One region of the Rhizobium sp. 9140 genome, then DNA from elsewhere that is predicted to be linked to it. Evidence: predicted binding sites of a transcription regulator. Region 1 holds the regulator's gene; the other holds the start of a gene.
The links. The regulator LexA, encoded in region 1, represses DNA repair genes until DNA is damaged. The targets are predictions, from matches to a motif close to TGTTCNNNNTGTGTTCNG.
Positions count from the first base shown of each region.

Region 2: a site for LexA is predicted at 2,368-2,385, ahead of recA (recombinase RecA). Genes of this name have one in related genera too.

Region 1 is NZ_FJUR01000001.1:2,395,246-2,399,674, forward strand. It holds gene GA0004734_RS11320 (hypothetical protein) at 530-862, shown strand; gene lexA (transcriptional repressor LexA) at 1,903-2,619, opposite strand; gene GA0004734_RS11330 (single-stranded DNA-binding protein) at 2,892-3,428, opposite strand; gene uvrA (excinuclease ABC subunit UvrA) at 3,748-4,429, shown strand, end outside.
Region 2 is NZ_FJUR01000001.1:2,514,697-2,519,125, reverse strand. It holds gene GA0004734_RS11875 (DUF3828 domain-containing protein) at 1-306, shown strand, start outside; gene GA0004734_RS11870 (pseudouridine-5'-phosphate glycosidase) at 377-1,300, opposite strand; gene GA0004734_RS11865 (carbohydrate kinase family protein) at 1,297-2,277, opposite strand; gene recA (recombinase RecA) at 2,512-3,603, shown strand; gene alaS (alanine--tRNA ligase) at 3,971-4,429, shown strand, end outside.

The sequences.
Region 1 (4,429 bases):
CCTAGCTCGATACCAGCGGTGGCTCGGGCTACGCAGTGTTCGCTTGGCGAACAGCAGCATACTCGGCCATCGCTCGCCGTCTTCCACCTGAACACTATGGTCTAGTGTGATCTTCAACGACACGCACGGTGGACGCAGCGTATTTGTTCTGGCAAAAGGGGCTCGGACGCGACTGCCGTTAATTCAAGAACGGGGTCGGGCGACAGATTGACGTCACGTCGTTGCCACGAGATCACGGCGGCCGTCCAGTTTGCATTCTCCGAACGTAGGCGAGCGCTGCCAGTCAGTGGAACGCCGCAGATTTCGAAATGAATGCGCTGCGCAATCTTTACATCTGTTTGGCGTGCAAGATAACGGCCGAACTGCTGCATGAATGATGGTGAGAACGCGCATTCGGAAATTGCAGCACGTTTGAACAGCGCTCGTCTGTTTATCAAACGTCCACAATCCAGTTGAATCCGACAAGAGACTCGGTAATATCCCTTCATCGTCAATCCATTGGCGACATATTAGATTTACGGGGGGAACAATGAAAATCACTACGACAGGCGCGATTATCATCAGCGCCATTTTTATGTCCGGGGCAGCGCAGGCCGAGGATCTTGTGTTCACATTGAAGAACAGCACGACATCCGTTCTCACGCGATTCTACACGTCACCTGTCGGTGTTAGTGATTGGGAGGGAGACGTGTTCGGCGAGCAGGTTCTCAATCCCGGTGAGACAATCGAGCTCACGATTGCAGACGGTAGAGACGTTTGTAACTACGACATGCGTTTCGAATTCGAAGAGGGTTCAGATCTCGCAACGACGGAGGACAAGCAAAATTTATGCGAAATGGGGTCCTACACCATCCACGAATGATGAGCCCGATGTTCGAATAACGCCTTTAATATATCGGAGTAGCTGGCCGACATGCCCGGATATTACAGCGAGCTAGCTGCTCCGACAGTCGTCAACAGGACACTGTTTCCCAGATCGTTGTTTGCATATTTGATCACAAGTATACTGAGGACGGATGCAAGCATCCCGACAAAAATCATTCTCATAATGACGTCCTTATCGCATAAGAATGCGCGTTTCTCGTAAATAGGCTGTAAGCAACACCAAAAAAAGCGAATTGAAATCTCTAACCCGACCGTAATTCGGCAAGGCAGAGATTTGATTGGTTTTTACCTGCCACCGCTTCACCCGGACTAGAAAACCAAGTAGTTTCTGTGTCGGCTACAAACAGTCTTTTGCCAAATCCGGAACTTCGTCTGGGGTTGTGCATACTCACAACATCGCACCTCCCACAAAGCCACCTTCCTAAAGGTCAAAAATGACTGCCCGAAATATTTGCAATATTCCAGACATGCTCGCCTCCGCTGTGTTCACCCGGTAAACGCCGGCCTGTCCATGCAGTTCCATAGACTTTCACGTGCAGATATCGTTAAAGCTGGCAAGCCTCAGAACTGAACGCGTTCCGCCTAATTGTTTACGAACAGGACGACAGGTGGCGCAAATTTCCGGCCGGTTGGTAACTTAATAAATGACGAAGATTTGCTCAGATCTCACACCACGAGATTTCATGAGCCACCAATGACCCCTTCGTCATCCCCTACTGGATGCGGCATCCAGCGACGTCACGTCCGCGCGCTCAAACGTGTCTCCTCATCTCACGGACGTCAGGTAGCCAAGCTCCGGCTCAAGGCCGGACTGACAAGGAGGCTGATGGCTCAACCCTCAAATCTTCCATTTGCAAAATGTGACGGTTACGATTTTGTCTGTTGTCGCCGGGACAGTCATCAACCAGGACCGTGGAAAACCTGAACCTTAACAAGCACGCTGCAAAAGCTCCATATGCAGGAACCTAAGGACAACAAGACTTCGATCAATCCTCCCGATGGCGACGTCCTCGCCTCTTACTGGTAACGGCGAATCAAGCCGACGAGCTTTCCCTGCACCTTCACGCGTTCTGGGCCGAAAATTCGTGTCTCATACGCTGGATTGGCTGCTTCAAGAGCAACAGAGGCGCCCTTGCGGCGGAAACGCTTAAGGGTCGCTTCCTCGTCATCCACGAGGGCAACGACGATCTCACCGGGGCTGGCACTGTTGGCATTCCGGATGATCACGGTGTCACCGTCCAGAATACCCGCTTCGATCATCGAGTCGCCTCGGACTTCCAAAGCGTAGTGCTCGCCATTGCCGATCATAAAGGCGGGAACGGAGATATCGTGCGTATTGTTCTGGATGGCGGAAATCGGGACGCCCGCGGCAATGCGCCCCATCACCGGAACCGACACGCTATTGTCGTTGCCAACCTCAGCCGCTGACTTCAGCGCATTGTCAGGTGCGGAGCTTCCCCTGCTTCCTTGGATCACGCTCGGCGAAAAACCGCGCTTGGGCGGGACTGCCGCCAGATACGCGTCAGGCAGCTTGATGACCTCAAGCGCTCGTGCCCGGTTGGGCAGGCGCCGGATGAATCCGCGCTCTTCAAGGGCCGTGATCAGCCGGTGAATGCCGGACTTGGACGCGAGATCCAGTGCATCCTTCATTTCATCGAATGAGGGGGGAACACCCGATTCCTTCATGCGCTCATGAATGAAAATCAACAGTTCCTGTTGCTTGCGGGTCAGCATAATCAATCGACTCCAGAGTCACGAAACAAAGCAAGAACAGTGTTATATGTTCCTCATGTGTTCTGCAAGTGGCATTGTGGTTAAACCACATCTGGAAGGATCAACAGCGGGCGCTCGTCGTAAGCGTTGCTTTTGAACTCCACGAAAAGAGGAACTGTTGGCGACGCACAACCTCCCTCAGCTTCACAATAGCAACGCCGCCATGAGCTTACCCATGACGGCGCGAAAGAGACATCGAATTTAGGTATCAACCCGCGGCAACCTTGCGCGAATCAGAACGGGATATCGTCATCCAGGTCGCGAGAGAAGCCGCCGCTTGATCCGCCGGTGCTACCCGATCGGGCACCCGAGGACTGGGCGGGGCGATCGTAATCGTCGCCGTAGTTTGCCCCACCGCTTCCGCCACCATATTCCGAGCTGCCACGGCTTCCGCCACCGCCACCGCTGCCTCCACCATCGCGACCGTCAAGCATCGTCAGCGTCGAGTTGAAGCCCTGGAGCACCACTTCCGTGGAGTAACGGTCGTTTCCGTCCTTGTCCTGCCACTTGCGGGTCTGCAGCGCACCCTCCAGATACAGCTTGGCGCCCTTCTTTACATATTGCTCTACGACCTTGCATAGGCCTTCGTTGAAGACCACGACGGTGTGCCACTCCGTTTTCTCGCGCCGCTCACCGGAGTTCCGGTCACGCCAGCTTTCGGATGTCGCGATGCGCAGGTTTGCGATCGGCTTGCCATCCTGTGTCCGCCGAATCTCCGGGTCCGCCCCGACGTTGCCGATGAGGATCACCTTGTTGACGCTACCAGCCATCTTTTTCCCTGTCTCCTAAAAGCGGCTCAACGATCCGCATCGTGTGCCAAGTCTACGCTGTTGAACGCGGCATTTCGCCCTCGGCCAGCAGCAATCCACAACAGTTTACAAATTTGTTCTTTATTTGTTCTATGTCTTGGGTATGATCCTGTCAAGCGAGGCCTTTCCAGGCCGCAGAGGGGATCACAGACTGGGGTTTGTTGTGACAACAGACAGCGGTTCACCGCGACAAAGGAATAGCGGTTTCCCGAAAACACGCCTCGACATATGAAGTAATGATCTTAAGTAAGGGCTTCGTCCCCAAGCAGAGCGTCCGACCATGAGCGAATTCAAGACCATTTCGATCCGCGGTGCGCGGGAGCACAATCTGAAGGGCGTCGATCTCGATCTGCCGCGCAACAAGCTGATCGTGATGACGGGCCTCTCCGGCTCCGGGAAGTCGTCGCTCGCATTCGATACGATCTATGCCGAAGGGCAGCGCCGCTACGTCGAGAGCCTTTCGGCCTATGCCCGACAGTTCCTCGAGATGATGCAGAAGCCGGACGTCGATTTGATCGAAGGCCTGTCGCCGGCGATTTCCATCGAGCAGAAGACGACGTCGAAAAATCCGCGCTCGACGGTGGGAACGGTCACCGAGATTTACGACTACATGCGCCTTTTGTTTGCGCGCGTTGGCGTGCCCTATTCGCCGGCGACAGGTCTGCCGATCGAGAGCCAGACGGTCAGTCAGATGGTCGATCGCGTTCTAGGGATGGAGGAAGGTGCGCGCCTATACATTCTCGCGCCGATGATCCGAGGGCGAAAGGGCGAGTACAAGAAAGAACTCGCGGAGCTCATGAAGAAGGGCTTTCAGCGCGTCAAGGTGGATGGTCAGTTCTACGAGATTGCCGATGTTCCCGCGCTCGACAAGAAGTACAAGCATGACATCGATGTGGTCGTCGACAGATTGGTGGTGCGCGGCGATATCGCGGCAAGACTTGCGGACAGTCTGGAGACCTCAC
Region 2 (4,429 bases), 120 kb from region 1:
TCGGACGCGCTCAATGCGCGCTTCCAGGCCGACCGCGACAGCACGCCGGAGGGCGAAGTGGGTGCGATCGACTTCGACCCGGTGATTTCCGGCAATGACGGACACGCGCGCAAGGTGACGACCAGCGCGCCGATCATCATCGACGACAGGGCCGAGCTGGAGGTGAGCTTCGAGAATGGCGGTCCGGTGACGCTCTACTACACGCTGGTGCAGGAGCACGGCGGCTGGAAGGTGGACGATATCGCCAACCAGCAGGGCGATATCCCGTGGAGCCTGTCGAGCCTGTTCGACGACGCCAGCCGGTAGGGCGGTCGACGTCGGCATGAGGCGGCGCGATGATGGCGCCGCCTCGTTCCCCGGGTGTCACATCGTGGTGTCACATCATCGCGACGGCGATTTCGGCGGCGAGGCGCGCATTGTTTTCGACCAGCGCAATGTTGGTCTCCAGGCTGCGACCATCGGTCAGCTCGAAGATGCTCTGCAGCAGATAGGGGGTGACGGCCTTGCCGATGATCTTGTCGCGGTCGGCATTGTCGAGCGCGCGGGCGATATAGATCTCCATTTCGTCGCGCGGAATTTCGCTCGTTTCCGGTACCGGGTTGGCGATCAGCATGCCGCCGTCGATGCCGAGACGGTCGCGCATGCGCTGGAAGTTCGCGATGGCGGCGGGGCTGTTCAGCATCAGCGGGCTTTTCAGCCCCGAATCGCGCGACCAGAAGGCCGGGAAGATATCGCTGTCATAGGTGACGACCGGTACGCCGCGGGTTTCCAGCACTTCGAGCGTCTTGGGGATATCGAGGATGGCCTTTGCGCCCGCGCAGACCACGATGACGCCGGTGCGGGCGAGCTCTTCGAGGTCGGCCGAGATGTCGAAGGTTTCTTCGGCCTTGCGGTGCACCCCGCCGATGCCGCCGGTGGCGAAGACGCGGATGCCGGCGCGGGCTGCGGCGATCATGGTGGCGGCGACGGTCGTGGCACCCGTGCGGCGTTCGGCGATGGCAAAGGCGAGGTCGGCGCGCGAAACCTTCATGGCGCCGCGGGTCTGGGCCAGCGCTTCCAGCCGTTCGGCATCCAGACCGATGTGCAGCGTGCCGTCGATGACGGCAATGGTCGCGGGAACGGCGCCCTGGTCACGGATGATCGCCTCGACGCTGCGCGCCATGTCGAGATTGCCGGGGTAGGGCATGCCATGGGTGATGATGGTCGATTCCAGCGCGACGATGGCCGAGCCACGTGCCTTGGCGGCGGCGACTTCGGAGGAATAGGCGATCGGCAGATCGTGCGAGACGGGGCGTGTCATGAGGCATCCTTTTCGGCACTGCGGTGAAGAGGCTGTGAAAACAGGATTTCGGCAGGCGACACAAGGTCCAATTCCTGCGCCAGCCGTTCCGGAGAAAGATCGTCTGCCACCGCCAGCGGCGAGCGGACGGTCACGGCGGCGGCCCCCACGCCCGCGCGCAGGCATTCGCCGAGAGCCGCGCCCCGCATCAGGGCGTCGAGGAAGCCGGCGGCCAGCGCATCTCCGGCGCCGGTCACGTCGCCCAAGGCTTCGATGAAAGGGGGGCGCACGGTTGCGACCGCGTCGCCATCGAAGGCGACGGCCGCACGGCCGCCACGCGTGACCACCCCGCCGGCAATGCCCGCGCCTTGCAGGATCGCCGGCCAGCCGTCCGCCGTCGTGCTCTTTTCGCCGCCGATCGCGGCGGCCTCGGCCTCGTTGAGAAAGAGGAGATCGAGATGAGGATAGGCCGGCCTCAGCCTTTCGACCTTTGCCGGAGAGATGGCGATCGCTGCCGTCCGCGCGCCGGCTTCCTTCGCCATCCGAAGGGCGGCGGACAGCGTTTCGGCGGGCAGGTTCGCATCGACCAAGACGAGATGTGACTCGACAACGAGATCGCGCAGCGCGCGCTGGCGGAGCCTGCGGGGCGAGAACATCGTGTAGAGATCCATGTCGGCAAGCGCGACGATGAGATTGCCGTCCGCCTCCAGAATGGCGGTGTAGCTCGGGGTCCGCCTGTCGAGGAAAGTGAACGCGCGGTCGATGACGCCGGCGGCTTCCGCCGCACGCGCCACCGCTTCCCCTTCCGCATCGCCGCCACGCGGCGCGACCATGCTGACGGAGGAGCCCAGCCGCGCCATGCCGCGCGCCGCGTTGAAGCCGCCGCCGCCCGCCTCCTCGAACCAGCGGCCCGGATTGCTGGCGCCGAGCGTCGTGGCGCTCGCGATGCGACCGCGCCGATCGATATGCGCGCCACCGAAGACGACCACGTTCTTCATGCCATGTCTCCCGTTGCGAGAACCCCTGTGAGCCGATTCGCCCGAGCGGTCGAAGGGGAGAACGGTTTTACGTCAATGGCATGTACAGGGGAGAACATGAACGGAACACAGTTCGAATTGGAATGTTGTGTCAATGCGTTGAAGGCCTCTTGCAGAATGAGAACAAAAAGAGTACATACAGACCAGCGGCGGGTTCATTGCCTCGACTGACCCGATAACCTAAAGGTGGATGAAATGGCTCAGAACTCTTTGCGGCTCGTAGAGGACAAATCGGTGGATAAAAGCAAGGCGCTGGAAGCAGCACTCTCCCAGATCGAACGGTCGTTCGGCAAGGGATCGATCATGAAGCTCGGTGGAAAAGACAGTATTGTCGAGATCGAGACCGTTTCGACGGGATCTCTCGGTCTTGATATCGCGCTGGGCATCGGCGGCCTTCCCAAGGGTCGCATTATCGAAATCTACGGTCCGGAAAGTTCCGGCAAGACGACGATGGCGCTGCAGACCATTGCCGAGGCGCAGAAGACCGGCGGCATCTGCGCCTTCGTGGATGCCGAACACGCGCTCGATCCGGTCTATGCCCGCAAGCTCGGCGTCGATCTTGAAAATCTCCTGATTTCGCAGCCGGATACCGGTGAGCAGGCGCTTGAGATCACCGATACGCTGGTCCGCTCCGGCGCGATCGACGTTCTCGTCATCGACTCGGTTGCGGCCCTGACGCCGCGGGCGGAAATCGAAGGTGAGATGGGCGACAGCCTTCCCGGCCTGCAGGCCCGCCTGATGAGCCAGGCGCTGCGCAAGCTGACGGCGTCGATCTCCAAGTCGAAGTGCATGGTGATCTTCATCAACCAGATCCGCATGAAGATCGGCGTCATGTTCGGTTCGCCGGAAACGACGACGGGCGGCAACGCGCTGAAGTTCTACGCCTCGGTTCGCCTCGACATCCGCCGTATCGGCGCGGTCAAGGAGCGCGACGAGATCATCGGCAACCAGACCAAGGTCAAGGTCGTCAAGAACAAGATGGCACCGCCCTTCAAGCAGGTCGAGTTCGACATCATGTATGGCGAGGGCGTTTCCAAGACCGGCGAGCTGGTCGATCTTGGCGTCAAGGCCGGCATCGTCGAGAAGTCCGGCGCCTGGTTCTCCTACAACAGCCAGCGTCTGGGGCAGGGTCGTGAAAACGCCAAAGCCTATCTGCGCGACAATCCTGAGACGGCGCGCGAGATCGAGCAGTCGCTTCGCCAGAACGCCGGCCTGATCGCCGAGAAGTTCCTGGAAGACGGCGGCCCCGAGCCGGACAGCGATGGTGACGAAGCCGCTCTGGGCTAGGACGCTCGGAGAAAGCCTCGGTGTGCGTGACGGCTTCGTCATGCTCGCCTCTCAGGCAGGCTCCAAAGGTTCTGATGTCAGGTCCTGCCTGTGTCGAGCGGCTGCTCCCTTTTCGGGGCGGCCGTTTTTGTGTGATCGGTACAGACCGTAATGGACGATCGGTGCGGGCGCGAAGGATTGCAGGTGGTTGAGCCTGTTGCGGGACATGCTGCTGGACAGGGATTTCTGCGAACGATAAAAGCCTCGGGTTCGCGCAAGCCTGCTGCTCCGATGACGGAGCCGGCCTGCGCGTGGACGTGAACAATCGATACCACCCGGAGCCGCTCGTCAGCAGCAGCCAGGGTCGCGCAGGGGCGAAGGACGAGACATGAGTGGCGTAAACGAGATCCGGTCGACATTCCTCGACTATTTCAAGACGAACGGCCACACGGTCGTGCCGTCGAGCCCGCTCGTTCCGCGTAACGATCCGACGCTGATGTTCACCAATGCGGGCATGGTCCAGTTCAAGAACGTCTTTACCGGTCTGGAGCAGCGCCCGTTTTCCACCGCCACGACCGCACAGAAATGCGTGCGTGCCGGCGGCAAGCACAACGACCTCGACAATGTCGGTTACACCGCTCGCCACCACACCTTCTTCGAAATGCTCGGCAACTTCTCGTTCGGCGACTATTTCAAGGAACGCGCCATCGAGCTTGCCTGGAACCTGATCACGAAAGAATTCGGCATCGATGCCAAGCGCCTGCTGGTGACGGTCTACCACACCGACGACGAGGCATTCGGCCTGTGGAAGAAGATCGCCGGCCTCTCGGACGACCGTATCATCCGC